2 regions of the Solibacillus sp. FSL W8-0372 genome follow, and region 1 is predicted to be linked to the other one. Evidence: predicted binding sites of a transcription regulator. Region 1 holds the regulator's gene; the other holds the start of a gene.

The links. The regulator CtsR, encoded in region 1, represses protease genes until heat stress. The targets are predictions, from matches to a motif close to ATGGTCAATAAAGGTCAAACA.
Positions count from the first base shown of each region.
Region 2: clpP (ATP-dependent Clp endopeptidase proteolytic subunit ClpP) is a predicted target of CtsR. The motif match lies at 2,730-2,750, and genes of this name have one in related genera.

Region 1 is NZ_CP150204.1:3,824,077-3,840,175, reverse strand. It holds gene MKY13_RS19645 (aldehyde dehydrogenase family protein) at 1-295, shown strand, start outside; gene MKY13_RS19640 (acyl-CoA thioesterase) at 362-853, shown strand; gene MKY13_RS19635 (globin-coupled sensor protein) at 954-2,267, opposite strand; gene MKY13_RS19630 (acyltransferase) at 2,435-2,647, shown strand; gene MKY13_RS19625 (DUF4870 domain-containing protein) at 2,769-3,074, shown strand; gene MKY13_RS19620 (CtsR family transcriptional regulator) at 3,251-3,715, shown strand; gene MKY13_RS19615 (UvrB/UvrC motif-containing protein) at 3,728-4,270, shown strand; gene MKY13_RS19610 (protein arginine kinase) at 4,267-5,364, shown strand; gene MKY13_RS19605 (ATP-dependent Clp protease ATP-binding subunit) at 5,361-7,805, shown strand; gene radA (DNA repair protein RadA) at 7,954-9,327, shown strand; gene MKY13_RS19595 (acetate uptake transporter) at 9,459-10,106, opposite strand; gene MKY13_RS19590 (PIN/TRAM domain-containing protein) at 10,394-11,479, shown strand; gene ispD (2-C-methyl-D-erythritol 4-phosphate cytidylyltransferase) at 11,493-12,194, shown strand; gene ispF (2-C-methyl-D-erythritol 2,4-cyclodiphosphate synthase) at 12,296-12,772, shown strand; gene gltX (glutamate--tRNA ligase) at 12,971-14,431, shown strand; T-box leader at 14,503-14,725, shown strand; gene cysS (cysteine--tRNA ligase) at 14,816-16,099, shown strand, end outside.
Region 2 is NZ_CP150204.1:3,257,266-3,273,364, reverse strand. It holds gene MKY13_RS16760 (YvcK family protein) at 1-391, shown strand, start outside; gene whiA (DNA-binding protein WhiA) at 440-1,381, shown strand; gene MKY13_RS16750 (HPr family phosphocarrier protein) at 1,561-1,818, shown strand; gene MKY13_RS16745 (hypothetical protein) at 1,856-2,005, shown strand; gene clpP (ATP-dependent Clp endopeptidase proteolytic subunit ClpP) at 2,047-2,640, opposite strand; tRNA gene MKY13_RS16735 (tRNA-Arg) at 2,838-2,909, shown strand; gene MKY13_RS16730 (basic amino acid ABC transporter substrate-binding protein) at 3,876-4,655, shown strand; gene MKY13_RS16725 (amino acid ABC transporter permease) at 4,685-5,386, shown strand; gene MKY13_RS16720 (amino acid ABC transporter ATP-binding protein) at 5,387-6,109, shown strand; gene MKY13_RS16715 (basic amino acid ABC transporter substrate-binding protein) at 6,257-7,042, shown strand; gene MKY13_RS16710 (Parvovirus coat protein VP1-like protein) at 7,350-7,610, opposite strand; gene MKY13_RS16705 (Zn-dependent hydrolase) at 7,801-9,048, opposite strand; gene MKY13_RS16700 (PucR family transcriptional regulator ligand-binding domain-containing protein) at 9,174-10,715, shown strand; gene MKY13_RS16695 (aspartate aminotransferase family protein) at 10,885-12,240, shown strand; gene MKY13_RS16690 (CoA-acylating methylmalonate-semialdehyde dehydrogenase) at 12,256-13,773, shown strand; gene hydA (dihydropyrimidinase) at 14,466-15,863, shown strand; gene MKY13_RS16680 (NAD(P)-dependent oxidoreductase) at 16,047-16,099, shown strand, end outside.

The DNA of each region.
Region 1 (16,099 bases):
TGCGCCTATTGTTTCAATCGTTCCATATGAAACATTAGACGAGGCAATAGCGCTCGTAAACGAATCAGAGTTAGCCTTAAATGCTGGTATTTATACAAACGTTTTCACAGATGCTATGAAAGCAGCAGAGGAGATTGAAGCAGGAACGGTAGTTATTAATGATGTTCCTACATTCCGCGTAGATAATATGCCATATGGTGGTGTTAAAAATAGCGGCTATGGCAAAGAAGGTATTAAGTATGCTGTGGAAGAAATGACAGAGCTGAAATTTATAACAATGAAGCTGACATATTAAAAATTCAAACTAGCACTTTGCCCTATCGAATAGTAACATGGAGTGTAGTTAGAAAGGAGGATATTTATGAAAACAACTTTACCAATGAGTTATTCAAAATCTATCCAAACTCGATTAGTACTACCTCCTGATACGAATCACCATCAATCTATATTCGGGGGAAAAGTATTAGCATATATTGATGAGATTGCGGCAATTGCAGCAATGAAACATTCTCAGGGAGAGGTCGTCACAGCATCTTTCGACTCCGTAGATTTTGTCTCACCAGCATATGCAGGTGATATGATAGAGCTAGAGGCAGTCGTTTCTGGGACGGGACGTACATCAATGGAAGTGTATGTACGTGTAGTTTCTAGAAATGTTAAAACCGGAGCAAAAAAATTAACGACAGAATCTTTCGTGACAATGGTTGCAATTGATGGAAATGGCAATCCGAAAGAAGTACCAGGTGTTGAGCCGGAAACGGATTTTGAACGTCATTTATTTGAAACAGGTCCTATTCGTCAAGAACATCGAAAGCAAAAGCGGGTCTTATCAAAAAATCGCCTGCTTAAATGACAATTTAGCAATAATCAAAGGAGGCAGTGATAAAGGGAAACCTTTTACCACTGCCTCTTCATTTTTCTTAATAGCTATTTAAAACACCGCTAATTGAAAATTAGTTATTTAATTCATGAACGATGCGCAACAACGAATCAGAAGAAGTTGAGACAAGATTGGTTGTATGTGTTAATCCCGTAATGACAGAGGATATGGTATGAATGTCTTCATTAGTATTTTCATATTTCTTTTTAATGCCGGATACAGCTTCTGTAATAGAAGTAAATGAATCCGTTAAATTTTTTTGAGTATCGACACTCATTTTGACCTGCTCATCGACACTCGAAACAGAATGAGACATTTGGGTAATACTGAGCTCAGTTTCTTTAATTAATTGCGACACATTTTGAACTGCTTTTTTCGTTTCTTCTGCAAGCTTTCGAACTTCATCCGCTACGACAGCAAAACCTTTACCATGTTCTCCTGCACGGGCAGCTTCAATAGATGCATTTAACGCTAGTAAATTCGTTTGATCAGCGATACCTGTAACTAACCCTACGATATCAGCAATTTTTTGAGAGGATTGACGAAGTGTAACCATTGAAGTTTCCAATGTCTCTACTCGGTCTAAAATCGTCTTCATAATTGCCGTTTGACTCACTAAATAGGTTGTGCCGGTTGTCGATTTGTCTTCTGTCTCCGCGACTAAATTTAAACCTTGCTCTGTATTAGAAGCGATTTCTTCAGATTGGCTGGCTATTTCCTGTAAAGAATCGTTTGTTTCATCACTAATGCTATACAATTCCTGTGCGGTATTTTGAATCCGGTCGATTAGTTTTGTTTGCAACTCTACATTTTCCATACGAATTCGCTGTTCTTCCTTTTCATAAGCTTCGATAACAAGCTGCTGTTCGAGATTAATAATTTTCGAGAAAGCATTAATGGCTTTACCCATTTCGGAGTTCGGCATATCAATCTTTTCGATAAACTCAATAAATGTCGTTATTAAGGATTGGAACGAAGCAATATACCATTTTGATTTTAAACCAATTCTGACATGTACATGTGCAATTGTCTGACGCTCTTCTAAGTAATGCGAATCAATTGAAGCTTTAAAAATACTTTCTAAATGTTTGTATAGAGTAACTTTTAATCGGTCTATTTTACTTGTATTATTTATAATATCAGTAAGCTCCGTGCTTAAACTAATTGCTGCATAGAACTGTTCCACCATAGTAGGAATGATTTCTGGTGCAAAGGGCTCCAGCTGTTTGATTATGGCTAAGTCATCGTTTGTTAATTTTAATAATTGAAGCTGTTTATTTAAATCGGGATACTTCGAAACATCTAAAGAAACTTCTTGAGAATATTTATCTATATCAAAGTAAGTTTTTTTTGAAACTTTAGTCGCTCTTGCAAATAGAATGCCCATACTATTCCTCATTTCATTAATTTTCCAACTATTACAATCTTACTATTTTTTATTGGTATTATCATTATTATTTCGGTATAAATTCTTATTATTGAAGAATTTGTAATTTAAAATTAAACCAGGTATGATAGAAACTAACAAAAATAGATTCAAAGGGCGTAGAAAAAATGAAATTTCATAAAGGTCGTTTAAAATTTGTTATACCATTGTCATTGGGGGTTGCAATTGCTTCTTATATTATGTTAGTCAATAATTATGCAGAAGTAGGCGACCGTGATCGAATATTGATTGTGATAGGAGCTACCATTTTAACAGCTATAATTTCGTATTTTTTATTTCCTCAAGAAGGGGATAACCCGGATGATAGAGGTCCATATTAATCAGAAGTTTGTTCTCTAAGAAATCTCGATAAAAGAATCGGGATTTTTTTATTCCTGCTATGAAACTTTTATGAATATTATTCGTAAATAAGTTAACAATATAAAGTGAGGTTGATAACAAATGGAATCTAAATGGTCAAAAATTATTATTCATGCGAGTGCCTTTTTTGCTCCTTTCCTAGTACCGATTCTATTTTTCTTAATAACTACTGAATCCGAAGTAAAACGTACTGCAATGCAAGCATTACTATTCCAAGTTGTATTTGGTATTTTATTAACAATTGCAGGGATCTTCTCAATTGTGTTAATCGGTTTACCATTCTTATTGGTGTTCTTCATAATCTTCTGGGGTGCTCCAGTGATAGGAATTATAAAAGCATTATCAGACCAAGATTGGAATTATCCAATTGTCGGTCGTTGGGTATAAGATTAAGCGGTCGAGTTTGTACAAAACAAACTCGGCTGTTTTTTTACATTAATAGGGATTTATTGTTGTAATTTAGGGGAAACTTAAGTAAGAGCAAATAGTTGCATTCCAAAAAATAAATATTGTATATTTAAGTCAAAGATAGTCAAAGTCAGTTGATGAGAGGTGAGAACAGCATGAGGAATATATCTGACATAATTGAAGGGTATTTGAAGGAAGTTATTGAATTAGATGGACAGGGACATATTGAAATAAAGCGAAATGAATTAGCGAAGCAATTTTCCTGCGCTCCTTCCCAAATCAATTACGTCATCAATACGCGTTTCACGACCGAACATGGATACTATGTAGAGAGTAAGCGCGGGGGTGGCGGTTATATTCGAATTTTGCGAGTAACAATCCACTCAAAGAAAAACTTATTAGATGAAATGGAAACACAGATAGGGAATGCCATTGCACAGACGAATGCAGAGCATATTATTTATCGATTGTTGGAAGAGGATATTATTACCGAGCGTGAAGCAAGCATTATGAAAGTAGCCCTCGATCGTGTCACATTACAGGTAGGTTTACCACTCCGTGATCAGTTAAGGGCACGCATTATGCATGCAATGCTACAAACGATTTCTTTTGAAAAGTAGAGGTGTAAATATATGATATGTGAGCATTGTAAGCAGCGTCATGCAAATGTAACCGTAACACAAGTTCATAACGGTCAGAAAGTGGAACGTCACTATTGTGAAGTATGCGCTACACAATTCCATCCATTTCAATTTGATGTGAGTGAAGAGCCAACCTCTCTTCAACAACTTATATCGAATTGGTTCAATTTTGTACCGGTGAATGCAAAAAAAGAAAATGCAACGAAACAGCCTACCACTCAAAAAGCATGTCCTTCTTGTGGGTTTACGTACCGACAATTTTTAAAGCAAGGTAAATTTGGTTGTGGTCAGTGTTATGAGACATTTAGCGAGCAATTACCACAGTTGCTTGAGCGCATTCAAGCAGGCACACAGCATGTAGGGTACGAAAAAAATGCCCCATCAAAAGAAAAAATCGAACAACAAATTAACGAACTCCGTACATTATTACATCAGGCGATTGCTGAGGAACGCTTTGAAGATGCAGCCTTGATTCGTGATGAAGTACGTGAATTGGAAAATAAAATTAAACAGGAAGGAGAGGGGAACGCATGAACATCGAGCATTTTCTAACGAATGCTAGTCCAAGCTGGATGCAACATGAAAGCGAATCGGATATCGTCATAAGCACACGCATTCGACTTGCTCGTAATATTGCCAATACTCGATTTCCGATAAGTTTTACAGAAGAAGAGGCACAGGTAGTCGAAGATAAAATGATGAAGGTTCTACTATCTACAGACGTAAACCCTTATCAATTTTCCTACTTCCAAATAAAAGATATGCCTGTATTACAGCGTCAAATCCTAGTGGAGAAGCACCTTATAAGCCCTAACTTGGCACGAAGAAAAAAAATAGGATCATTTTTTTTAACAAAAGATGAATCCATTAGCATATTAGTAAATGAAGAGGACCATATTCGGATTCAGAGCCTGACACAAGGCATGAACTTAAAAGAAGCCTTTCAGGAAGCTAGAACAATTGACCGCTACTTAAGTAAGTCAATCAACTATGCATATGAAGACCGATATGGATACTTAACAAGTTGCCCGACCAATGTTGGAACGGGACTTAGAGCCTCTGTCATGCTTCATTTACCAGCACTTACGATGACTAAACAAATGAATGCCTTAATTCAGATGATGACAAGATTAGGAATGGTAGTGAGGGGTATATATGGAGAAGGAAGTGAAAATTTAGGTAATATTTATCAAATCTCTAATCAAATCACTTTAGGTAAATCTGAAGAAACAATTTTGCAGGAGCTTCAAGAAGTAGTAGAGCAAGTGATACAAAAAGAACAGCTTGCTCGGAAGAATTTGTTGATGCGAGCGCCTTCAATATTAGAAGACCGTTTAAGTCGCTCACTTGGTACATTGAAGTATGCAAAAATTTTACCGAGTGAAGAAGCCGCAAGCTGTTTATCCAATGTCCGTCTTGGGGTAAGTTTAGGATTATTAGAACCTATTTCACAGCGTAAATTAAATGAGTGCATGCTTTTAATGCAACCTGGACTCATTCAGCAATATATTGGTACTACTTTGCAACCAGCAGAGCGCGATATGTATCGTGCAAAGCTTTTACAAGATAAGTTAAACGAGCAAGATGAAGCTACAAACAATGGGGAAAAAGGAGAGGATTTTTTATGATGTTCAATCGATTCACACAACGTGCTCAGAAAGTATTACAACTTGCTCAAGAAGAAGCAATTCGCCTTAAGCATAAAGAAATTGGAACAGAACATATTTTACTTGGCTTAATTCGTGAAGGTGGCGGGATTGCTGCAAAAGCATTGGAAGCAATTAATATTAGCCCTCAAATGATTGAAACAGGTATAGAGGAATTAGTAGGAAAAGGTACCGAGGAAGTTGGGCCTATCGTACATTACACACCGCGTGCTAAAAAAGTAATCGAACTTTCATTGGACGAATCACGTAAATTAGGTCATGCATATGTAGGAACAGAACATATTCTATTGGCATTAATTCGTGAAGGAGAAGGTGTTGCAGCACGAGTATTGGCTAACACAGGTGTAAGTATTAATAAAGCACGCCAACAAGTTTTATTACTTTTAGGAAATAATGATGCCAATAATAGTGGAACGTCAAATATGGCGCAAACTGTAAATACACCGACGTTGGATAGTTTAGCACGTGACTTAACAGCAGTTGCCCGAGAAGGTTCACTTGATCCTGTCATTGGACGCTCAAAAGAAATTACACGTGTCGTGGAAGTATTGTCACGCCGTACGAAAAACAACCCAGTACTAATTGGGGAGCCAGGTGTCGGTAAAACAGCCATTGCTGAAGGATTAGCTCAGCAAATTATTAATAATGAAGTACCTGAAACACTACGTGACAAACGTGTTATGACACTTGATATGGGTACTGTAGTAGCAGGTACAAAATATCGCGGTGAATTCGAGGACCGTTTGAAAAAAGTTATGGATGAAATTCGCCAAGCAGGCAATATTATTCTTTTCATCGATGAGCTTCATACACTAATCGGTGCAGGTGGTGCTGAAGGTGCAATTGATGCATCAAACATTTTAAAACCATCTTTAGCTCGTGGGGAATTACAATGTATCGGTGCCACAACACTTGATGAATACCGTAAATATATTGAGAAAGATGCTGCATTGGAGCGTCGTTTCCAACCTATCCAAGTCGATGAGCCGTCTGTTGATGAAACCATCCAAATTATTAAAGGCTTACGTGACCGTTATGAAGCACATCACCGTGTGAAAATTTCGGATGAAGCAGTAGAAGCGGCGGCGAAATTATCAGATCGTTACATTTCAGACCGTTTCTTACCGGATAAAGCGATTGACTTAATTGATGAGGCAGGTTCGAAAGTACGTTTACGTTCATATACAGTTCCACCGAATTTAAAAGAACTGGAAGATAAGTTAGAAGGCATAAAATCCGAAAAGAATGCAGCTGTTTCAGGTCAGGAATTTGAAAAGGCAGCAGCGTTACGTGATTCGGAGCAAAAGCTAAAACAAGAGCTAGAGCAAATGAAAAAGGAATGGAAAGAAAAGCAGGGTAAAGAAGAGTCGACAGTATATGTAGATGACATTGCCCAAGTTGTTGCAATGTGGACTGGAATTCCAGTTTCTAAAATTGCACAAGCAGAATCTGCGAAATTACTGAACCTTGAAGAAGAATTACACAAGCGTGTAGTCGGTCAAGGTGAAGCGGTGGAAGCAATTTCACGAGCTATTCGTCGTGCACGCGCGGGATTAAAAGATCCTAAACGTCCAATCGGTTCATTCATCTTCCTTGGTCCTACAGGTGTCGGTAAAACGGAACTTGCAAGGGCGCTGGCAGAAGTAATGTTCGGTGATGAAGATGCGATGATCCGTGTAGATATGTCAGAGTATATGGAGAAACATTCGACTTCACGTTTAGTTGGTTCACCTCCAGGCTATGTGGGCTTTGATGATGGCGGTCAATTAACGGAAAAAGTTCGTCGTAAACCATACTCAGTTGTATTACTTGATGAAATCGAAAAAGCACATCCAGATGTATTCAACATCTTATTGCAAGTACTGGAAGATGGTCGTTTAACGGATTCAAAAGGTCGTGTTGTAGATTTCCGTAATACGGTAGTTATTATGACATCAAACGTTGGTGCGGATGCATTGAAATACCGTAAGCATGTTGGATTTAGTGCAGGATTAAATGAATCGAAAGATAAAGATATGAAGGGTACAATGCTGGAAGAACTGAAAAAAGCATTCCGCCCAGAGTTCTTAAACCGTATTGATGAAATGATTGTGTTCCACTCATTAGAGAAAGTTCACTTAAAAGAAATCGTATCATTAATGGCTAACTCTTTAACAAACCGTCTTAAAGAGCAAGAAATTGAGCTGCACCTTACAGATGCTGCACTTGAAAAGATTGCTGAAGAAGGCTACGATCCACAATATGGTGCCCGCCCATTACGTCGTGCATTGCAAAAACATGTAGAAGACCGTTTATCTGAAGAACTGTTAAAAGGGACATTAGATAAATCGCAAACAGTGGTACTTGATTATGTAAGTGATGAGTTCATCGTCCGTACACAAGAAAAAGTATCAACAAATTAATGGAATAAAAAGACGAGGTAGGTTATTTCCTGCCTCGTCTTTTTTTAGCCATTTTTGAAGCCCAAAATGAATTTTACGACTGATTAGTGGGTATTCGATTTTGTTTCGTGTACAATTATAGGAACAAACATTCGAAGGAGCTAGCAAAATGGCAAAAAAGAAATCGAAATTTATGTGCAGCAGCTGTGGCTATGAAGCGGCAAAATGGATGGGACGTTGCCCAGGGTGTGGCGAATGGAATACGATGAACGAAGAAGTCGAAGTCATCACAAAAGGGCCGCGTGGTGCGTTCCAGCATTCTACAACCGCTACAAAGGCAACACCTATTATTCATGTGGAGGTACAGGAAGAAACACGTATTGCCACAGAAATGAATGAATTTAATCGCGTTTTAGGCGGCGGAATTGTCCCAGGCTCACTTGTATTGATAGGGGGAGACCCAGGAATAGGGAAGTCGACATTACTATTACAAGTATCTGCTCTTCTTTCTAATCAAGGAAAGCGTGTGTTATACATTTCCGGCGAGGAATCTGTACGTCAAACGAAACTAAGAGCCGAACGCTTAGGTGTTCACACTCCAGAGCTTTATATTTACTCGGAAACAAATCTGGAATTTTTAAATCAAACAATTGATGAAGTACAACCGAAATTTGTTATAGTCGATTCAATTCAAACAGTACATCATCCAGAAGTAACGAGTGCGCCGGGGAGTGTTTCTCAAGTACGTGAATGTACAGCAGAATTAATGCGTATTGCGAAAACGAAAAACATCGCGATTTTCTTGGTTGGTCACGTTACAAAGGAAGGTCAGATTGCAGGGCCGCGTATTTTAGAACATATGGTAGATACTGTTTTGTATTTTGAAGGGGAGCGTCACCATAACCACCGTATTTTACGGAGTCAAAAAAACCGTTTTGGTTCTACAAATGAAATTGCGATTTTCGAGATGCTCCACGGTGGATTGAAAGAAGTATTGAATCCGTCTGAGCTGTTTCTACAGGAACGTTCACAAGGTGCACCAGGCTCGACAATTGTAGCGTCAATGGAAGGGACACGACCAATTTTGGTGGAAATACAGTCACTTATCACGCCGACAAGTTTCAATTATCCAAAACGCATGGCTACAGGGGTTGATCAAAACCGTGTGCAGCTTTTAATGGCAGTATTGGAAAAACGGATGGGTATGATGCTTCAGGCACAGGATGCCTATATTAAAGTTGCCGGTGGGGTGAAGCTGGATGAGCCGGCAATTGATTTAGCGGTATTAACGAGTATTGTTTCGAGCTTTAAAGATCAAACAGTACGCCCGACCGATTGCTTTATTGGGGAAGTAGGATTAACTGGTGAAGTACGTCGCGTTTCTAGAATTGAGCAGCGTGTACAAGAAGCGGCAAAGCTAGGGTTTAAACGCGCATTTATTCCAGCCTCAAATATTGGGGGCTGGGAGTTCCCTGCAGATATACAAGTAGTCGGTGTTGAAACGATTAGTGATGCACTTCGGGAATCTTTTCAAAATTTATAGTAAACCTTTTGTGTTCTCGATGAGCGCGGGAGAAAATAGAAGTTGTCCGTAAAGCGGGGAACAATGTAGATAAAAAAGCGTCGCAATGGGTAGAAACCAAATTGCGACGCTTTATTTTGTACAACAATAAATTATGCTTTTACAGTTTTATCTTTCTTTTCAAATGCTTCTCTTGTGAAAATGCCAAAAGGCTTTCCAATCGGTAAGAAATTGAAGCCGAAATGCTTGTTTAATACATTAGCCCCTGCACCGTATAGTGATAAAAGCGCAATAATTAATTCAGAATAAGCGGCTAATAAATGCATACCGTGCTCCATTATCCCAAATGAGCTTAATGCTAAACCGATAAATAGTAAATCAATCATTACAAAGATAGAAAATAAAACTTTATTTGTTTCAGCTGCACCAATCGTCATAAATAGGGTAAAGATTAAATACCCTAGATACACAACGCCAAGCTGACGTGTATCAACAGATGCTTGCAATGCTTCACCGAACACACCGGCTTGAACGAACCAGCTCATACCTACACCCATCCAAAATAAACCATATGCGCCAAATGCTGTCGTACCAAATGTATTATTATGCTTTGAATCTAATACTGACGCGTAAAATTGTGCAATCCCACCTAAGAAAATTGCCCAGGGAATGACTAAACCTAAACCTTCAGTCCATCCCAATTTTTGAGTTGAAGCCACAAATGTCACAATAGCTAAACCGAATAACCCGATTGCAGATGGGTCAGCGGTTGAGATTTTTATTTCTTTTGTTGTATCCATAACGTATTCTCCTATTCTATGTTGTCATTTTTCTATTATATTAAAATAATATCTAAATGCTATGTGTGAGTATAATTTTGAACGAACTCTGTAATAATCGAAAAGATATAATGTAAATTCAACAAATAGAAAGGGAGAATTCTCTGCAAATGTTTAATATTAATGAAGGCATGGAACTTACATAAATAGAGTCTTTAATTAATATTTCTATTTTGCTGCGATATTGATGGTTGTGCTTCGCATGAACAGGGCATTATATGTATAATTATTGATGGAGGTGATAGTAAATGTTAAAAAGAATTATCCAAGTAGCATTTTTATTTATCGGTGGAGCATTAGGTCTCATTTTCTTACCGCCATTATACGAATTTATGAATTTATCATCCAATCCGTGGCTTAATAATCCATACTTTAGTGTTGCGATAGGTGCTGCTTTATTATTTGTTCTATCGTTTGCGTTATCCGATTACTTTGTAAAATTAATTACATGGTTAGAAGAAGTATTATTTAAATTGCCTGCAGCAGATTTGTTGTTTGGGACGCTTGGCTTAATTGTAGGGCTAAGTGTAGCAACATTAGTTGGTGTGGCAATTAATCAAATGAATATACCTGTAATTACTGCGGTTGTTCCAGCAATCTTATCGATTGTACTAGGATATTTAGGCTTTAGATTAGGCTTTAGTAAGCGTGACGAGCTTATGCAGATTTTTACAGGGAAATCCAATAAAAAGCGTATTAATGAGACATCTGGAAAAGAATTGCAGGAACAGGAGCAAGAGCAATATAAATTGCTTGATACGAGCGTTATTATTGATGGGCGTATAGCGGACATATCCGAGACAGGGTTTGTTGAAGGGATTTTAGTCGTGCCTCAGTTTGTACTAACAGAGCTTCAGCATATTGCAGATTCTTCTGATACGTTAAAACGTACGCGTGGTCGCAGAGGATTGGATATTCTAAAGCGTCTTCAGGATGAACGGTCATCCAAAGTCCTTATTACTGAAGTAGATTTTGAAGATGTGGCTGAAGTAGATTTAAAGTTGGTCCGTTTAGCTAAAAATATGAGTGCACAAATTTTAACGAATGATTTTAACTTAAATAAAGTTTGCGAATTGCACCGTGTAAAAGTATTGAATATTAATGATTTGGCAAATGCGGTCAAGCCTGTCGTTATTCCTGGTGAAGATATGCAAGTAGTTGTGATTAAAGATGGTAAAGAACACAATCAAGGGGTAGCATATTTAGATGATGGTACGATGATTGTTGTAGAAGGCGGTCGTAGCTATATCGGGCAGGCGATTAGAGTAACGGTAACAAGTGTATTACAAACATCAGCCGGGCGAATGATTTTCGCGAAGCCAAAAGAAGATTAGGAAGTGAAGTATTTTGCGGTATGAAGTCGTTTTGCCGGCAGCAGGTAGTGGGAAGCGTATGGGCGCTGGGCAAAATAAACTATTTTTAAACTTAGCGGATAAACCCATCTTAGTGCATACTCTTCTTGTTTTTGAACAAGATGCAAACTGCACAGGAATTTGGCTAGCAGTAAAGGATGAGGAACGATTATTTATACAATCGCTCATCGAAAATTATAATATTACAAAAGTAAAAGGGCTCCCTACAGGGGGAGAAGAACGGCAACATTCAGTGCATTCATGTATTAAAGAAATGAAGGCAGTAGAGGTTGTTCTTGTTCATGATGCAGCAAGGCCTTTTATTACGATTCCAAAAATTACAGAACTTGCAAAGGTTGCATACGAAAAAGGAGCAGCCATTGCAGGCGTTCGTGCAAAAGATACGATGAAAATTGTGCAGAATGGACTCATTAAAGAAACAATTGACCGTGAGTCTTTATGGATGGTTCAAACACCGCAAGCATTCCGGTATGATTTATTGGCTGAAGCAGAAGATGTAGCTGAAAAGGTTGGTTTTTTAGGAACGGATGAAGCGATGCTAGTAGAACGATTAGGGCATGATATTCACATCGTAGAATGCAGCTACGAAAATGTAAAAATGACGACTCAGGAAGACTTGATTTTTGGAGAAGCTATTTTAGAAAAACATAACTTTAGAAAGAGCCTTGAAAAGTAAAAGGTTTTCAAGGCTTTTTTTGTAGAAGTTGATTATACTATGGGTAATGAGATTAGCAGAAAGAAGGTGAAAGCTAGTTTACTTTGTAAGCTAGCATTATTATGTTTCGAATAGGACAAGGTTTTGACGTTCATGAGTTTGCAGAAGGACGTCCATTAATTTTAGGTGGGATTACAATTCCCCATGAGCGCGGCTTGCTAGGGCATTCAGATGCTGATGTACTTTTGCATACCGTGACAGATGCAGCATTAGGGGCAATTGGTGAAGGAGATATAGGTCGACACTTCCCGGATACAGATCCAGAGTGGAAAGATGCCGATTCAGCGAAGTTACTTGAATACATTTGGAAAAAGGTTGAAGAACGGGGCTACAAATTAGGCAATGTAGATTGCACGATTATGGCTCAGCGTCCAAAAATGGCGCCATATATTGCGCAAATGCAAAACCGTATCGCAGAATTATTAAATGCAGAGCCTTCACAAGTAAATGTAAAAGCAACAACGACCGAAAAATTGGGATTTGTTGGTCGTGAAGAAGGTATTGCCGCAATGGCAACAATTCTTTTAGTGAAAGCTTAAGGCAAAATTAGGTGTGAAAATCAACATATGTTGCTTTAACTTAGTAACTGACAGTGGTAGAATGGACAAGGTTTAAAAAGACACTTATTGTGAAAGTATAGTGCAATATAATGTTCTTTCTTACACATATAAAAAAATGTATACTTTTTATATTAAAAATGGTCGAGCGTATTAACGCTAAAATTAGGAGGCAATATTATGACGAAAACAGTTCGAGTTCGTTATGCACCATCGCCAACAGGATTTTTACATATCGGTGGCGCACGTACAGCTTTATTTAACTATTTATATGCAAAACATCATAACGGAACTTTTGTAGTACGTATTGAAGATACAGATATCGAGCGTAATGTAGAGGGTGGAGAAGCTTCTCAACTTGATAACTTACGTTGGTTAGGTATTGTACCAGATGAGTCAGTGGATATTGGGGGGCCGTATGCACCGTATCGCCAAATGGAGCGCCTGGATATTTATAAAGAGCATGCAGAAAAGATGTTGGAATCAGGTCAAGCATATAAATGTTTCTGTACATCAGAAGAGCTAGAAGCAGAGCGTGACGCTCAAAAAGCGAAGGGTATTGCTGCTCCAATGTACGGAGGGAAATGCCGTCACTTAACATCAGAAGAAGTTGCTGCAAAAGAAGCAGCGGGCGAGCAATATACAATCCGTATGCGTGTACCAGCAGATGTGACATATAACTTCAATGATTTAGTTCGTGGTGAAGTATCGTTTGAATCAAAGGATGTTGGTGACTGGGTGCTTGTGAAAGCAAATGGAATTCCAACATACAACTATGCTGTTGTATTAGATGATCACTTTATGGAAATTACGCATGTATTCCGAGGGGAAGAGCATTTATCGAATACACCAAAACAAATGATGATCTTTGATGCCTTCGGATGGGAATATCCACAATATGGCCATATGACATTAATCGTAAATGAAGAGCGCAAAAAATTATCAAAGCGTGATGAATCAATTATTCAATTCGTTACGCAATATAAAGAGCTTGGTTATTTACCGGAAGCAATGTTTAATTTCTTTGCCTTACTAGGCTGGTCTCCGGAAGGGGAAGAGGAAATCTTTTCTCATGATGAACTTGTTAAGCTTTTTGATGAAAAACGTTTATCAAAATCACCATCTATGTTTGATAAAACAAAACTTACATGGATGAACAACCAATATATTAAAAAAATGTCTCGTGAAGAAGTTGTTGCACTAGCATTGCCACACTTACAAAAAGCAGGCTTACTACCAGAAGAGTTATCAGAAGAGCAGCATGTATGGGCTTCTGATTTAATCGCACTTTACCATGAGCAAATGAGCTTCGGGGCTGAAATCGTAGAATTATCGAGCCTATTTTTCACAGAAGAAATTGCATATGATGAAGAAGCAAACGAGGTATTAGCAGGTGAGACAGTGCCAGCTGTTATGGCTGCATTTAAAACTCAGTTAGAAACTTTAGAATCCTTTGATGCAGACTCAATTAAAGCGGCTATTAAAGCCGTGCAAAAAGAAACAGGGGTAAAAGGTAAAAACCTATTCATGCCGATTCGAGTTGTGACGACTGGTCAAACACATGGACCGGAATTACCGAACGCCATTTCCTTAATCGGCAAGGAAAAAACAATCGCCCGTGTCGGGAAGTTTGCTGAATAGTTATCTAAGAGTAATATTAATGATTGATTTTTCAGAAAATAAATGTAAAATGAATGTAAATTGTATATAAAGTTAGCACGTTGAGAAGGAGAAGTACGCGGCGCATACCTTATTAGAGAGGATCATCACCGGCTGAAAGTGATCTAGGTCTAGGCAAAGCTGAAATGCACCTTCGAGTATTTAACTGAAATTATAGTAAGTTAAGTCGATTTGTCCCCGTTAAAGGACTTTCAAGCGGAAAAAGTATTCGTATTTTTTCAACCAGAGTGGAACCGCGCGTATAGCGTCTCTGTCACCTTTAACTAGGTGATGGAGACGCTTTTTTGTAGAAATAAAAAGTGAATATTTAATTAAAAAAGAATGTATATAAAAAGGAGCGGCAAAATGAGTATTCAAATCTTCAATTCGTTAACGAGACAAAAAGAGCCCTTTATTCCATTAGAGGATGGCAAAGTGAAAATGTATGTATGTGGTCCTACAGTATACAATTACATTCATATCGGAAATTCACGTCCAGTCATCGTATATGATACGGTACGACGCTATTTCCAGTATGCCGGCTATGAAGTGAAATTCGTATCGAATTTTACCGATGTTGATGACAAAATTATTAAAGCTGCCAATGAGCTGGGAGAAGAAACATCGGCGTTAACAGACCGCTTCATTGCTGCATATTTTGAAGACATTACTGCATTGGGTTGCCAAAAAGCGGATGCCCATCCACGTGTAACAGAGCATATGCACGATATTATTGAATTTATTAAAGTGCTAATTGATAAGGGTTATGCATATGAATCTCAAGGCGATGTTTATTATCGTACACGTAAATTCGATGGCTATGGAAAGTTAAGCCACCAATCGATCGATGATTTAAAAGTAGGCGCTCGCATTGAAGCAGGTGAAAAGAAAGAAGACCCGTTAGATTTTGCCTTATGGAAAGCAGCCAAAGTAGGGGAAATTAAATGGGACTCTCCGTGGGGAGAAGGACGCCCAGGTTGGCATATTGAATGCTCTGTTATGGCACGTGAGCATTTAGGTGATACAATCGATATTCACGCAGGAGGTCAGGATTTAACATTCCCTCACCACGAAAATGAAATTGCGCAATCAGAAGCGCATAACGATAAAACATTTGCACGTTATTGGATGCATAATGGCTATATTAATATTGATAATGAAAAAATGTCAAAATCCCTCGGTAACTTTATATTAGTGCATGATATTCGTCAGCAAATCGATCCGCAAGTACTGCGTTTCTTTATGTTGTCTGTTCATTATCGTCACCCAATCAACTTCGCGCAAGATTTAGTGGAAGCGGCGAAAAACGGATTGGATCGTATTCGTACCTCTTATGCAAATGCTGAGCACCGTTTGGCATTATCGGCAAGCTTAGGGGATGACAGCGAACAATGGCTTGAGAAAGTTAATCAAGTGAAAGTTGATTTTGAAAATGCAATGAATGATGACTTCAACACAGCAAATGCGATTTCGGCATTGTTTGAACTATCACATATTGCCAATGTTTATTTAAAAGAAACTAATACTGATAAAGCTGTGTTGCAAGCGATATTAAATATGTTTGATGCAATTGGAGAAGTATTGGGAATTAAAGTGAAAATTGAAGCTGGTTTATTGGACGAAGAGATAGAGGCATTGATTGAAGAGCGT
Region 2 (16,099 bases), 570 kb from region 1:
TCCGAACTTATTAGTTAAAGGAATTGGCCAGGCGGTAGTTCGTGCAAAAGGTGAGAAAATCTATATTGCTAATTTAATGACCCAGCAAGGTGAGACAGGTCAATATACAGCCTCACAGCATATTGAGGCCATTCATGCGCATGTAGGCGAACCGTTCATTCAATCGATACTGATTAATGAAAAAGAGCTTCCGTCGTCAATTTATGAAAACTATCGTGAAGAAAATGCCGAGCCCGTAAAATTTGATATAGATAGAATAAAAGAGATGGGCATTAATATTATTCAAAAGGAAATTGCAGTTATCCAAAATGGAACAGTACGTCATGATGCGAGTAATTTAGCGGATTGGCTGTGTGAATATACAATACTAAAACAACAAACAATGCAGTAATATTACTTGTAATCACTACATAGTTTGCTAGGAAAGGGGGAGCACATAATGTCATTTGCATCTGAAACAAAAAAGGAACTGACACAGGTTGAAGCGGATGACAGTTGTTTGAAGGCTGAAGTGTCCGCCCTTATACGAATGAATGGTTCGTTAAGCTTTGCGAATCGTCAAATAAGCTTAGATGTACAAACAGAGAATGCAGCTATAGCACGTCGACTATATATCATTGTAAAAAGGCTCTATCCATATAATGTAGAGCTTCTTGTGCGAAAAAAAATGCGCCTGAAAAAGAATAATGTGTACATATGCCGTGTTCGGGAAGGTGCCCGTGAAATATTGGATGATTTGGAAATTGTATCGAATTCTTTTGAATTTAATCATACGATTTCAAAATCTATCATTCCGAGAAACAGTGAGCGCCGTGCCTATTTACGTGGGGCATTTTTAGCAGGCGGTTCAGTCAATAACCCGGAGACTTCCTCTTATCATTTGGAAATCTATTCTTTGTATAAGGAGCACGGGGAAGCGTTGGCACAGCTGATGAATCGCTATGATCTCAATGCAAAAACAATCGAACGAAAAAAAGGCTATGTTACTTATTTAAAAGAGGCAGAAAAAATTTCGGATTTTATGAATTTAGTCGGTGCGGTACAGGCAATGCTGAAGTTTGAAGATGTACGAATCATAAGAGATATGCGTAACAGTGTAAATCGTATCGTCAACTGTGAAACGGCTAACTTAAATAAAACAATTGGCGCGGCACTGCGACAAGTTGAAAATATCCGCTATATTGATAATGCAGTGGGACTTGATCAATTACCCGAAAAACTACGAGAAATTGCCCGTCTTCGAGTCGAATATCAGGATGTCACATTAAAAGAGCTTGGAGAGATGGTATCAACAGGCGTTGTCAGTAAATCAGGCGTGAATCATCGTTTACGTAAAATCGATGATATAGCAGAAGCCCTCAGACGTGGTGAAAAAATTTAGTGGCATTGGCTACGTAGAATTTTGGAATGAAACTTACGATTTAAGTACATTTATGCTAAGGTATAGGTAATAATGGTAACGATTTCATGTGTACCGGAATCTATTATTGTTCTTTTCGAATAATTCCGATAAGATAGATAAAAGTAGCGATGAGCGGTTGTGAAAGGGAGTATATCAAGATGATCGAAAAACAAGTAGAAGTAAAGCTGAAATCCGGCTTACAGGCAAGACAAGCTGCATTATTCGTACAAGAAGCAAATCGTTTTAAAGCAGACGTTTTTTTACAAAAGGATACGAAAAAAGTAAATGCAAAGTCGATCATGGGGATTATGAGCTTAGCTGTGGCTAAAGGTACAGTTGTCACATTATGTGCTGATGGTCACGATGAAGAAAAAGCCATTAATGCTCTCCAGCTTTTAATCGAAAAAGCAAACTAACTTGAAAAGCACAACCAATTCATAGGATGAACGGGTTGTGCTTTATTTTTTTGTGGGAGTGGCTATTATTCGAGTGAAAGTGACGAATAAGCTTCCCTTTGTGGCGATTATCGTTATTAAATTGACGAATAAATTTAGACTTTTGGCTATTAAAATAGAGCAAGTGGCGGATAAAAGGATGCACTAAAAAAAGCACACAGGATTAACTCCTGCATGCTTCATATTACATTATTTATTTAATTGGTTACGCTCATAGATTTTGTCGATAAGACCATAATCTAATGCTTGCTTTGCAGTCATGAAGTTATCACGATCTGTGTCGCGCGCTAATGTTTCGTATTCTTGGCCAGTGTTTTCAGCCATAATGCGGTTTAATTTTTCGCGTAAATGTAAAATACGTTTTGCTGCGATTTCGATTTCAGTTGCTTGACCTTGTGCACCGCCAAGTGGTTGGTGAATCATTACTTCTGCGTTTGGTAATGCAATACGCTTACCTTTTGCACCAGCAGAAAGTAAGAAAGCACCCATTGATGCTGCCATACCGATACAAATTGTTGAAACGTCCGGCTTGATGAAGTTCATCGTATCATAAATAGCCATACCCGATGTGATAGAACCACCTGGTGAGTTGATGTATAGGTAGATATCTTTATCTGGATCTTCTGCTTCTAAAAACAGTAGCTGTGCAACGATTGAGTTTGCAACGTTGTCGTCAATTCCGCTACCTAATAAGATGATGCGGTCTTTTAATAAACGTGAATAAATGTCATATGCACGTTCCCCGCGATTTGTTTGTTCAATAACTGTAGGAATTAAGTTCATTGAATAATCCTCCCTTTGTTAAAGCTTTTATTCGCATTCTTATGCTGAAAAATGGAAATCATTTCAGCTGTAAACCTATCATACACGTATTAGTCAGTTATGGTCAAATATAAACTCTGACTTTTGCTATTGAAAATCTGGCGTACCATCTGTATAATGGGAAAAGTTGAACATATACTTATTTTACTTATTAATATGTCCTCGTGGTGTAATGGATAACACTTCAGATTCCGGTTCTGAGGCTGGGGGTTCGATTCCCTCCGAGGGCGTCTTTTTTATTTGCGAATAATTAAGTATTAGCGTTCTTTAATAGGATGATAAGTATTTTAATTCCATTATTTAACATTCGTTTTAGGCACTATACTATAAATTTCCGAATTCTGTATAATTTAAACGCACTTTTAAAAAATATTTAAATTCTTTAAATGAAATTTATAATTTAGACTTGAAAAAAGGAAAGATAATTAGTAAATTATTAAAGGTTATGTTCAAGCAATACTATATTATCATGTCCAATAGGACGCCATTTTACTGTTTTCATATACTTTTCTATACCAATTGTAGAAAAATAACATAATAGTTATTGCTCTACAATGGAGAATGGATTTTTTGGTAGGATAAAAGGAATCACTGTACCGATTCCTTTTATCCTTCATTCATTCTTAAACCAAGACTACTTTCGGGATTCCCGTGAAGTAGTCTTTTTTTTATACCCTAGTTTAGGGTTTATCACCTTAAATTGAGGATGATAAATAACGGAAGGAATTTCTGTTATTTCGAAAATAACATGAATAATCGTGAAAATAACGGAAGAGATTTCCGTTATTGGTCTAAAAAACATAGAATTTCAGGATTTTATTTAAAATAACGGTAAAACGTTCCCTTATTTATTCAAAAAATGAGCTACAGCATTCAAATAACGGTAAAATCTTCCCTTATTTTAGGGGGGCACTGGCAACCGCATGTTATGGTAATGAACCCAAATTTTTTAAAAAGAGAGAATAAATATACAGTGTTCATCGTATAAAGAAGATTAAAAAACAAGAATGGTATAATAATTTAATGAATAAATATTAAAAGATATGCAGATTTCTTATCAATTTTGTTATAAAAATTCATCATACTGCAATAATAATCAATTTTTTAAAAATTAAATGTTGTATATTAATTGGGGAATTAATATAATTGAACAAGATATTAATTAAAAAACTTAAAACTCCAGGAGGATATTTATAATGAACGCTAGAAAATTACTTAAATGGGCAGCCCCTTTAGCAGCAGCTTCAATGATTTTAACAGCATGTGGTGCAGATGAAAAAACATCTACAGGGGATAAAGAATATACAAAAATCGTAGCAGGTACAGAAGCGACATATGCTCCTTTTGAGTATTTGGATGATAAAGGTAATGTAGTAGGTTTAGATGCTGATATTTTAGCAGCAATCGGTGAAGAGATGGGTATCGAAACAGAGGTTAAAAATGTAGGCTGGGATTCAATGATGAGCCAAGTGACAAACGGTGAGATCGATATGGGGGCAGCAGCCATTACAATTACGGATGAGCGTAAGCAATCGTATGATTTCACAGATCCATACTATGAGGCGACATTATTAATCGTAACAAAAGAAGATTCTTCAATTGAATCTTTAGAGGATATTAAAGACAAAAAAATCTCTGTACAGATTAATACAACAGGACACAAAGCAGCACAGGACTTACAAGGTGTTTCAAGCTCAAAAATTTTAGCGTATGAAAACTTTTCAATTGCACTGACAGAAGTATTAACAGGTGCTTCAGATGCGGCGATCGGTGATAATGCTGTTATTTTAGAATACTTGGATAAAAATCCGGATTCTGGTTTAAAAGCGATTGAAGACGATTCATTTGAAAAAGATTACTTTGGCTTCATGGTAAAAAAAGGGAATACAGAGCTATTAAATATTTTAAATGAAGGTCTGGACAAAATTAAGGCTAACGGAAAATTAGCTGAAATTACAGGTACAGAAATCGAATAAGCTATATTTAATTTATTGGAGGGTTTCAGATGGAGTTTTTTGATTTTTTCCGTTGGGAAATTATCTGGAACTACCGTGAACTATATGCAAAAGGACTTTGGGCAACCATTGTTCTAACTGCATGTGGTTATATTGGTGGTATCATTTTCGGTCTGCTTTTAGGGTTAGGCCAAGTTTCGAAAAAGAAATTGATTTACTGGCCGGCTAAAATTTATGTAGACGTATTCCGTGGTACACCATTGCTAGTGCAATTATTATTAATTCACTTAGCTGTTATTCCAACTATTTTTGGTTCATCACAAGGTTGGTGGGTATCGGGTATCGTAGGATTAATTTTAAATAGCGCGGCATATAATGCGGAAATTTTCCGTGCAGGGATTCAATCGATAGACAAAGGGCAAATGGAAGCGGCAAGGTCATTAGGGTTAACGCATAGTCAGGCGATGCGCAAAGTTATATTACCTCAAGCATTCCGTCGTATGATTCCGCCATTAGGAAATGAGTTTATTGCCTTATTAAAAGATTCATCTCTTGTTACGGTTATTGCCGGTGCAGAAATATTATACGTGAGTAAAGTCGTTGCCGGAACGTATCAGCGATTCTGGGAGCCATATTTGTTTGCAGCGTTCTTATACCTTGTATTAACGTACGCAGTAACGAAGCTTGTGGCATTTATAGAAAAGCGGGTAGATATTAATTACAACCCACGTAAGAAAAAGGAGCGCGCATAAATGATTAAAGTAGAAAATTTACATAAGCATTTTGGCAAGCTCGAAGTGTTAAAGGGAATTGATTATGAAGTTCGTGAAAAAGAGGTAGTCTGTGTAATCGGGCCTTCTGGTTCAGGTAAGTCAACATTTCTTCGATGCATGAATTTACTGGAAGAAGTTACAGATGGCGCGATTTATATTGAAGGGGTCAAAATTAATGATCCGAAAACAAACATTAACGATATCCGCACAGAAGTAGGGATGGTATTCCAGCAGTTTAACTTATTCCCGCACATGTCGGTTATCGATAATATTACGATGGCACCGATGCAAATTCGTAACTTGAACAAACAAGATGCTGAGCAATTGGCAATGGAGCTACTTGATAAAGTGGGATTGCGTGAAAAAGCGGATAATTACCCGCAGCAATTATCAGGGGGGCAACAGCAGCGTGTCGCTATTGCACGTGCTTTAGCTATGAAGCCGAAAGTAATGCTATTTGATGAGCCAACTTCAGCGCTTGATCCTGAAATGGTTAAAGAGGTTTTAGAAGTAATGAAAAACCTGGCCAAAGAAGGTATGACGATGGTAGTTGTCACACATGAAATGGGCTTTGCACGCGAAGTTGGTGACCGCGTACTGTTTATGGATGGCGGATATATTGTAGAACAGGGCCATCCGGAAGAAGTATTCGGTAATCCACAAAATGAACGTACGAAGGCGTTTTTAGGGAAAGTATTATAGGGATAGAAAAAAGCTATCTTTTACTATATTAAAATATAGTGAAGATAGTTTTTTTAATACAAAATATCGGAAAATTCAAAATAAATGTTGTATTACTATATTCAATAAATGTATAATTATAACATAAAATGCATAGGGGGATTTACAATGTTAAATAAAAAATGGTTAACAATGATGCTGCTTGTAGCATTATCATTAGTTTTAACTGCATGTGGTACTGGGGATAAAGAAACTTCAGGTGCAGATGCAAATGGGAATTTTGGGAAACTATTAGTCGGTACGGAGGCAACTTTTGCACCGTTTGAATCGATGAATGACAAAGGGGAAATTGTCGGGATTGATGTAGATATTATGAATGCAATCGGTGAAGAGATGGGTTCTGAAATCGAATTTAGAAATGTCGGTTGGGAGCCGGTATTCCAACAGTTAAAGAATGGCGAGTTGGATTTAGGAGCATCAGGAATTACTATTACGGATGATCGTAAACAAACATTTGATTTCACAGATCCTTATTACGAAGCAACATTAATGATTGTTGTAAAAGAAGATTCACCAATTACGACATTGGATGAATTAAAAGATGAAAAAATCTCTGTACAAATGGGTACAACAGGTCATGAAGCGGCGAAAAAATTACTAGGTAAGACAAGTACTAAAATTTTAGCTTATGAAAACCAGCCAATTGCTTTTCAGGAAGTAATCAATGGTGCAGTAGCGGCATCGATCGGTGATAATGCCGTAGTGTTAGAGTACTTAAAGAACAATCCTGAATCAGGTTTAAAAGCAATTGAATCAGATCAGTTTGAAAAGGAATATTACGGCTTTATGGTGAAAAAGGGAAATACTGAGCTACTAAAACACCTAAATGAAGGCTTAAAGAAAATTAAAGAAAACGGTAAGCTTGCAGAAATTACAGGACAAGAAATCGACTAAGAGGGAATATAGTTTCCGCTCCCGTCAGAATTGATTTCCGTTACGGGGACGCTTTCCGGGGGCACGGCCTGAGCCTGTAGTCTCAGGCGTCGGTGCTCCTGCGGTTACTCGTCGCAAAATAAATTTTGCTGTTCCCCCAGGAGTCGCCCCTTCACTCCAATCAATTCATATTGTCTTAATAAGGGTTCTTCCCTTATCAATAATCTTGATCCTTATGTTCCCAGCTTCAGTATTTTGAACTTAATGGTTAAAGATGAATAGGCATGAACCCCTTGTAATAAAGAGGTTTCATGCCTATTTTTTATCGTTATAAAAGATTATTTTTAATTCGGATGGCATTTGAGAATAATCTTGCGTCTCTACCCATTTTAGTGGGAGCATATTTGTATTGGTTTAAACATTGCTGGAATAGCGCGTCGCAATATCTTTTATCGTAGCCGTAGTAATAGCATGCATCGTGGTGCAAACAGCAGTTATCTACTGCATTTGTTGGTGCACCGGGACCGGAACAGCCAGGACCGCAGTATCGGTAACCTGGGTAACAGAAGCCGAATGCAGGGCGTCTCATTGTTTTTATCTCCCTTCTTTTTAATAGTTACCATATAGTATGATTATCTAAATAAGAAGGGAAGGGCTAATCTATTTACTGCTAGGTGAAAACAATGAGTAATGTTTTGCTTGATGGTAGTTAAAAAAGCAGATTGGAAGAGGCGTTAGTTTAGCCTCTCATGTCCGGTTAATATTGTAGGATAGTAAAACTAATTCATACTAGCAGACTTTACGGGTAAAACTGCGCTTTCTGCGATTTTTAAAACGGCATTTACAAGGACGTCAGCACCCTTTGAGCATTCTTCATAGGAAGTGTACTCGTCTTCCCGGTGGCTATAGCCGTTTTTGCTCGGGACGAAAATCATTGTGGATGGAATATATCCGGCAATAAATTGGGCGTCATGACCGGCACCACTATACATTTGTTGGCTTGAATAGCCTAATTCTTCAACGCTTGCTGCTACGGCATTTATGACTTCCGGTGCGAAATGGACAGTGTCGCGGCTCCATAGCTTCTTATAGCTAAGCTCGCAATTTTCAATTTCCTTTGGCAGGTCAAAAATGATTTGTTCTACTTGCTGAATAACGGAAGGATCTTGATGGCGGGATTCTAACGAGAATGTTACTTTGTTTGGAATGACTGTATGAATATTCGGATAGGCGTTGATACGTCCGATTGTATAAACAAGATCATCAGGAAGCTGTTTTAGTTTGTTTTGCAGAATTGAAATAATTTGCATGGTTGCAAACATACTATCTTTTCGCATTGAAATAGGAGTTGTCCCAGCATGGTTCGATTCGCCGGTTAATGTGATGTCATAGCATACCATGCCAAGCACACCATCAACGACACCGATCTCTTTTTTGTAATGTTCGAGCACGGGACCTTGTTCAATATGAAGCTCTAAATAGGCATGAGCATCTGTTAGGCGGTTTGCGATATCACCTTCATAGCCGCTTTGTTTTAGGGCCTGTTCAAAGGTTACGCCTTCTACATCAGTGGAAGCGAGCATGTTTTCCTTTTCGAATTTTCCTGACAGAACGCCTGATGCCATTAACGAAGGCTCAAAGCGTGCGCCTTCCTCGTTTGTGAAGTTCACGATTGTGAGAGGGTGATTCAGTTCAAGGCCTGCGTCAACGATTGTTTGTACGGCCTCTAACGCAGTTAAAACACCGAGCACGCCATCAAAGCGTCCGCCTTTAATAACGGAATCCAAATGGGAGCCCATCACAATCGGTAAATGGTCGGGTTTGCCTGGCAATGTGGCGTACATTGTTCCCATATCATCTGTTGTGACAGTCATGCCAAGCTGTTCGCAAGTTTCCTTCAATTGGTTGCGGGCTAAAATATCCTCCTGGGAAAGGCTTAAACGTGTGACACCGTTATTTTCCGTAGCTCCAAATTGACTGTATAAATCAATACTGTTTTTAAGTCGTTCGCGATTCGTTTTTAACATTAGGAGTCCCCCTTTAATCCATTAATATATATACATTAGCATTTTCATATAACAAATTAATATATACCTAATGTAAAATGATACAATAATTGTATGGACGATTTGTTAATTAGAGGAGGCTGCCTATGATAACTGTAAAAGAAGTTCTAAATCGAAAATACTTTGAATCTGCCAAAGTTGTTGCAGGTCAATCAGGGTTAAATCATGCGATAAAATGGATACATATATTGGAAGTTATCGATGTGAAGCAGTTAATAACAGGTAATGAGCTTATTTTGACAACAGGCGTTATTTTAAAGGATAACGAGCAAGGTTTTTTAAACTTTGTCCAGCAGCTTAGCGATTTGGAAGTTGCGGGACTGTGTATCGAACTCGGTATGTATATTCAGGTCGTACCGGAAAGTGTCGTTAATTTAGCGAATAGTCTGGATTTTCCGCTCATTGTGTTTCAGGAAATCGTGCCGTTTATCGGGATTACGCAGGATTTGCATACAGCAATTATCCATCAGCAATACGATATACTGAGGCAGCTGGAGGATTATTCCCAAAAAATAAACAACTATGTTTTAAAGGTGAATGACAAAGCGAAGATTCTGCAGTATATGCAAAAATATTTAAACGTGAATACTTATTTTGAAGTGAATAAAGGGACAAGTCTCGCAATCCCGGATAAAAAGATTGAAAATTATAAATATTTCATCAATAGACTGAACAGTAAGAATAAGGCAAGTCTTGAAATGACGTTATTTGATCAAGTGTATGGTACGGTCCATATCTATTCTGAGAAAAGGGAAATTACTGAATTGGATTTATTAATTTTGGATCGCACAGTCGTTACTTTGTCTCAGTTTGTTTTAAGAGATTTATATATTGAGGAAAAGCTTGAAAGTGAAAACCGTAAATTTTTTGAAAAGTGGCTGGAAGGTGAAAACAGTGATGATGAAATGCGTTATTTTATTGAAGAGTCAGAGCAGAAGCTAAAGCAAAACGGCTGGATGGTTATGATTCATCAGATGCGAAGAAAAAATATTATAAAGGATTTAACGAATTATAAAATCAATCTTCGGCAGGCTTTGCAAAAGGAAGGCTTTTATACTTTTATTGTAGAGCAGTCGCAGTATTTAATTTTTATATTGAATGATTTGGGGCCAGAAGATACGTATAAAGAACGTATGAAGCGCGCGATGAATGAACTGATCAATCAGTACAGGCTGGATACGCTCATTGCGGTAGGGAAATATGTATCTCATTACAATGAATTGAAGGAAAGTTATCAAACTGCTCAGGAGACGCTTCAAATACGGATGACGAATATGGAGCTTTCGTATTTCTATGATGAGTTGCTACTTTATCATATGGTAAAGGTTCTGCAAAACAACAATAGTTTAATGCAAGCGGCAAAGGAAAAGATTGAAAAGCTCAGTCAGTATGACAGTAAGCACAACACGAATTTAATTCAAACGTTGGATATATATTTTCAGTGTAATGGATTGAAAAAGGAAACGGCCGAAAAATTATTTATTGTGCGTCAAACGCTGTATCACCGTCTTGAAAAAGTGGAACAAATTATTGGCAATGATTTTATGAATTACGAAAATCGTTTATGTATAGAACTCATGTTATTAATGACAAAGCATAATTATTATGAGGGGATGAAAGTCACCTAATATCGCTGGCCGGACTATACAAAAACGTTATATTAACCTACTAATGATGAACCAACTAATTACCTTAATGTGAAGTGAGTGCAAAAAATCATTTTACATAATGTATAGTGCCCTCGTAAGTGCGATAAGCGAAAATAGAGGTAAGTTCAGAAATTTAGGAGGGAAATGCATGAGCCAATACGTAGAGTATAACTGGAAGGCAAATGACGAAAAGCATGTGTGGCATTCGATGAAGCCTTATAACCCGGACGCGACGTTTATAGTGGAAAGAGCGGAAGGGGCTTGGTTAACGGACATCGATGGCAATAAATATTTGGATGCGATGGCAGGGCTATGGTGTACGAATATTGGCTATGGGCGCAAGGAAATTGCAGAAGTAGCCTATGAGCAGATGCTTAAAAATTCCTATACGCCACTCACATATGGGCATACTCCGTCCATCTTACTTAGCCAAAAAATTAGCGAGCTGCTTGGCGATGAATATGTCGTTTTCTACTCCAACAGTGGTTCGGAAGCAAATGAAGTTGCATTTAAAGTAGTACGACAATACCATCAGCAAAAAGGTGAAACGAATCGTTATAAAATTGTGTCCCGCTATCGTGCCTACCACGGCAATACGATGGGTGCTCTAGCAGCAACAGGCCAGGCACAGCGTAAATATAAATATGAGCCACTTGCTCCAGGGTTTTTGCATGTAGCACCACCTGACCAATACCGTAATCCGGAAGAAATGCAGGGTGAAGATCCAACGACATTGCCAAGTGTGAAAAACTTGGATCAGGTAATGACGTGGGAAATGTCGGAAACGATTGCCGCTGTTATTATGGAGCCTATCATTACGGGGGGTGGGGTGATCGTCCCGAATGAGGCTTATTTGCAAGGTGTCCAGGAAGTATGCAAAAAGCACGGTGCGTTACTCATTATTGATGAGGTTATTTGCGGATTTGGGCGAACGGGGAAAGCATTTGGATTCCAAAACTACGGAATTAAGCCGGATATCGTTACGATGGCAAAGGGGCTGACAAGTGCCTATATGCCATTATCGGCTACTGCCATCCGTCGTGAAATATATGAGCAGTTTATAGCTGAAGGAGATTACGAGTTTTTACGTCATGTAAACACATTCGGTGGTTCACCGGTAGCTTGTGCGGTTGCGTTGAAAAACATTGAAATTATGGAGCGTGAAAATTTATTTGATCAATCCACTATGCTTGGGGAATCGCTCAAGGAAACGTTAGCGGAACATTTACAAGATCATCCTTATGTTGGGGATATTCGAGGAAAAGGTTTATTAATCGGCATTGAGCTTGTGGAAAATAAAGAAACGAAAACGCCACTTGATATTAACAAGGTCAATGCGGTTATTGGCTATTGTAAGCAAAAGGGTGTCATTATCGGTAAAAATGGTGTGACAGTAGCGGACTTCAATAATGTATTAACACTTTCACCACCGCTTTCCATTACGTTAGAGGAAAAGGACTTTATTGCAACGACATTGATAGAGGCATTAAACAGCATTAAATAGAGGAGGACATTCATAATGACAGAAGCAGTTTCGGTAAAAAGATTAACGCATTTTATAAATGGGGAATTAGTCGAGGGGAAAAGCAGGAGCTATTCAAAGGTCTATAATCCGTCTACCGGCGAAGTGATTGCTGAAGTACCGATTGCAACAGCCGAGGAAACACGTGAAGCTATTGCAGCGGCAAAAGCGGCATTTCCTGCGTGGAGAGATTTATCTGTTGCGAAGCGAGCTGAAGTTTTAATGCGCTTCCGCTATTTAATTACGGAAAATATGGAGCAGCTGTTGGATATCATTTGTACGGAAAGCGGTAAAACGTTGGAAGATGCGCGCGGTGAAGTGACGCGGGCATTGGAGTCTGTTGATCTGGCAATCGGGGCTCCTCACCTTGTGAAGGGGGAGTATTCGGTCAATGTCGGCGGTCAAATTAATGCCTACTCGGCGAAGTATCCTTTAGGTGTCGTAGCTGCTATTTCTCCGTTTAACTTTCCAATCATGGTACCGCTGGCGCAAACGTCAATGGCGATTGCTGTAGGGAATGCTGTTATTTTAAAAGCTTCTGAAAAGGTGCCGATGACTTCGCTGTTTGTAAGTGAGCTATGGAAAAAGGCTGGCTTGCCGGATGGTATTTGGACAGTAGTAAACGGCAGCAAGGAAGCAGTAAATGAGCTTTTGGAAAACCCGACTGTGCAGGCGATTTCATTTGTTGGATCAACGCCGGTTGCGAAATATATTTACGAAACGGGTGCTAAATACGGTAAGCGTGTCACTGCACTTGGTGGTGGAAAAAATAATATGGTTGTTATGCCGGACGCAGATTTAGAGCAAGTGGCGAACGCATTTATCGGTGCTGCATATGGCGCGGCTTCCCAGCGTTGTATGGCGATTTCTACAATTGTGCCGGTTGGTGAAGAAACAGCTGATAGATTAGTAGCAATTTTGAAAGACAAAATCAGCAAATTGAAAGTAGGCAGCTACACAGAGGAAGGTACGGATTTTGGACCGGTCATTTCGAAGGAGTCCAAAGAAAGTATTTTAAAAGCGATCGATTTAGCTGAGCAGCAGGGTGCGACGGTTGTGAATGACGGTCGTGAATTGGATATTGTGAAAAACTCGGAAGGCTTCTTCGTAGGTCCTACACTATTGGACAATGTGACAAAGGAGATGGATATTTGTGATCAGGAAGTGTTCGGACCGGCTCGAAATGTTGTGCGCGTAGGTTCGCTTTCTGAGGCGATTGATTTCATTAACGACCAGGAGCTGGCAAACGGTGTAACGATCTTTACGAATGATGGTGCTGCTGCGCGTAAATTTACAACGGAAATTGATGTCGGCATGGTCGGTGTTAATGTGCCGATTCCTATCCCAGTAGGCTATCATAACTTTGCCGGCTTTAAAGGATCACGCTTTGGTGAAGGGCATATGTTTGGTCCGGATCAGGCGCGATTCTTTACAAAGACGAAAACGGTATCCGAGCGCTGGCCGGAGACAACAGAAACGACGGCATCGACATTCGCGTTTCCGAGTAATAACTAAGTTAATATGCAAAAACAGCTTGATTCCGGAAAAGGGGGATCAGGCTGTTTTTTATGTAGTGGGCGGCGGTTTGGTTTGGCTTTTATTAGAACATTGGTGGTGGATATTAGAAAATGTGGTCAGGATATTAGAAGGTTGAAAGGGGATATTAGAAGATTGCGGACTTATTTTAGAACATTCAAAGGATTTATTAGAAAATCGTAAATATATTAGAACAAATAAAAATATATTAGAAGATTTCTAAGTTTATTAGAAAATCCCTCGAATGTCATACTTAAATTCTAGGTTTAAATCCCGAATTAGCACTTATTGTGTCAGAAAATGTCACATGAAAACCTGTTTTCACGTTAACTTTTTACGTTATGTCCAAAAAGATTATTGGAAAAATTACCTTTTGTATATTAATTTTTAGTCGAGCATCGAGTAAAGTTAAGTGTATGAAGGGGAAATGTACCTTTTAGAAGTTTATTTAAATTATTTAAAATAATTAGATATTATGTTACGAAAAGTAACATATAATAATATATATATTTAATTATATGCTTTATAAAAGTTAAATATGCATAAATAGCAATTTTAATAGCGTAGTTGCGGCTTAAATTTATTGAAAATTCAGATTAAAATGTAAGGTATGGTTACATCGGTTCTTTCTAGAACTTAGCTAAATTACTAGAAAAATAGGAGGGTTTACTATGAAAAAGATCATTACTGGGGGAACAATTGTTACGGCTACAGATACGTATAAAGGTGATGTGCTGATTGAGGATGGCGTGATTAAGCAGATTGCGGCAAGTATCGAAGACGTGGATGCAGAAATTATTGATGCTACAGGGAAGCTTTTATTTCCGGGTGGTATTGACCCTCATACCCATTTGGACATGCCGTTTAACAATACGGTAACAGATGATGATTGGCAATCAGGTACCATTGCAGCAGCATTTGGTGGAACGACGACAATTATTGATTTTTGTATTAGTGCAGGCTCTCCGACATTGATGGATGCGATTGATACTTGGCATGGCAAGGCGAAGGACAAGGCCGTGATCGACTATGGCTTCCACTTGATGATTGGTGATTTAAATGAACAGCGCTTAAAAGAATTACCGGAAGCACTAGAACGGGGCGGGATTAGCTCGATCAAAGTGTTTTTAGCATATGCAAAGGAATTCCAGGCGACGGATCGTACGTTATTCCAGGCGTTTAAAGTCGGGAAGCAATTAGGTGCAACGGTTATGGTGCATTGTGAAAATGGGTCTGTTATTGATGAGCTGGTGGAAGAGGCAAAGGCAAATGGGCAGACGGAGCCGATTTATCATGCGTTGACTCGTCCACCGGAAGTTGAAGGTGAAGCGACGAAGCGTGCGATTGAACTGGCAAACTTGGCTGGAGCACAACTGTATGTCGTGCATGTAACGTGTAAAGAAGCGGTAGATGAAATCATTTCGGCACGTAATAAAGGCTACAACGTGTTAGGTGAAACGTGCCCACCGTATTTAGTATTGGACCAAACGGCATTGGAAAAGCCGAACTTTGAAGGGGCAAAATATGTATGGTCTCCGCCGCTACGTCCAAAAGAGCATCAGGAAGTATTGTGGAATGCATTGAAATCGAAGCAGCTGCAAACGATTGGTTCGGACCAATGCTCGTTTAGCTTCAATGGCAAGAAAACATTAGGGAAGGATGACTTCTCAAAAATTCCGAACGGAGGACCATTTATTGAAGATCGCTTCTCCGTACTGTATTCGGAAGGCGTAGCAAAAGGCCGTATTTCGGAAAATGAGTTTGTCGATATGATTTCAACGCAGGCTGCGAAGATTTTCGGGCTGTTCCCTAAAAAAGGGACTATTGCGGTCGGTTCGGATGCGGATATCGTATTATTCGATCCAACAGTAAAACGGACAATCTCGGCAGAAACGCACCATATGAATGTGGATTACAACGCATTTGAAGGTTTGGAAGTGACGGGTGAGCCAACAAGTGTGCTCGTGCGCGGGGATTATGTAATTCAAGATAAAAAGTTCGTCGGCAAGCTTGGAAGTGGTGAGTATATTCGCCGCGAAGTGAAGAGTACCACTAAAGTAACTTCATAACAGATCATTTACGCTTTTGCGTAAATGCGTCCAGATTTTTTTGAGTTTACTCAAAAAACTTCCATTAAAAAATCTGTGACATCCGCTGGGGCTTATCTTCATTCAGCTGGTGGTTGGGGCATCGGCTGAATGAAGATATAATCTGCTGAAATAACAAATCAAACTGGAGAGGGTTGTTATGAAATGAGCAATAGTTTAGCGAAAAACTTTGAAGAGATATTTGGTGGTTTAACAAC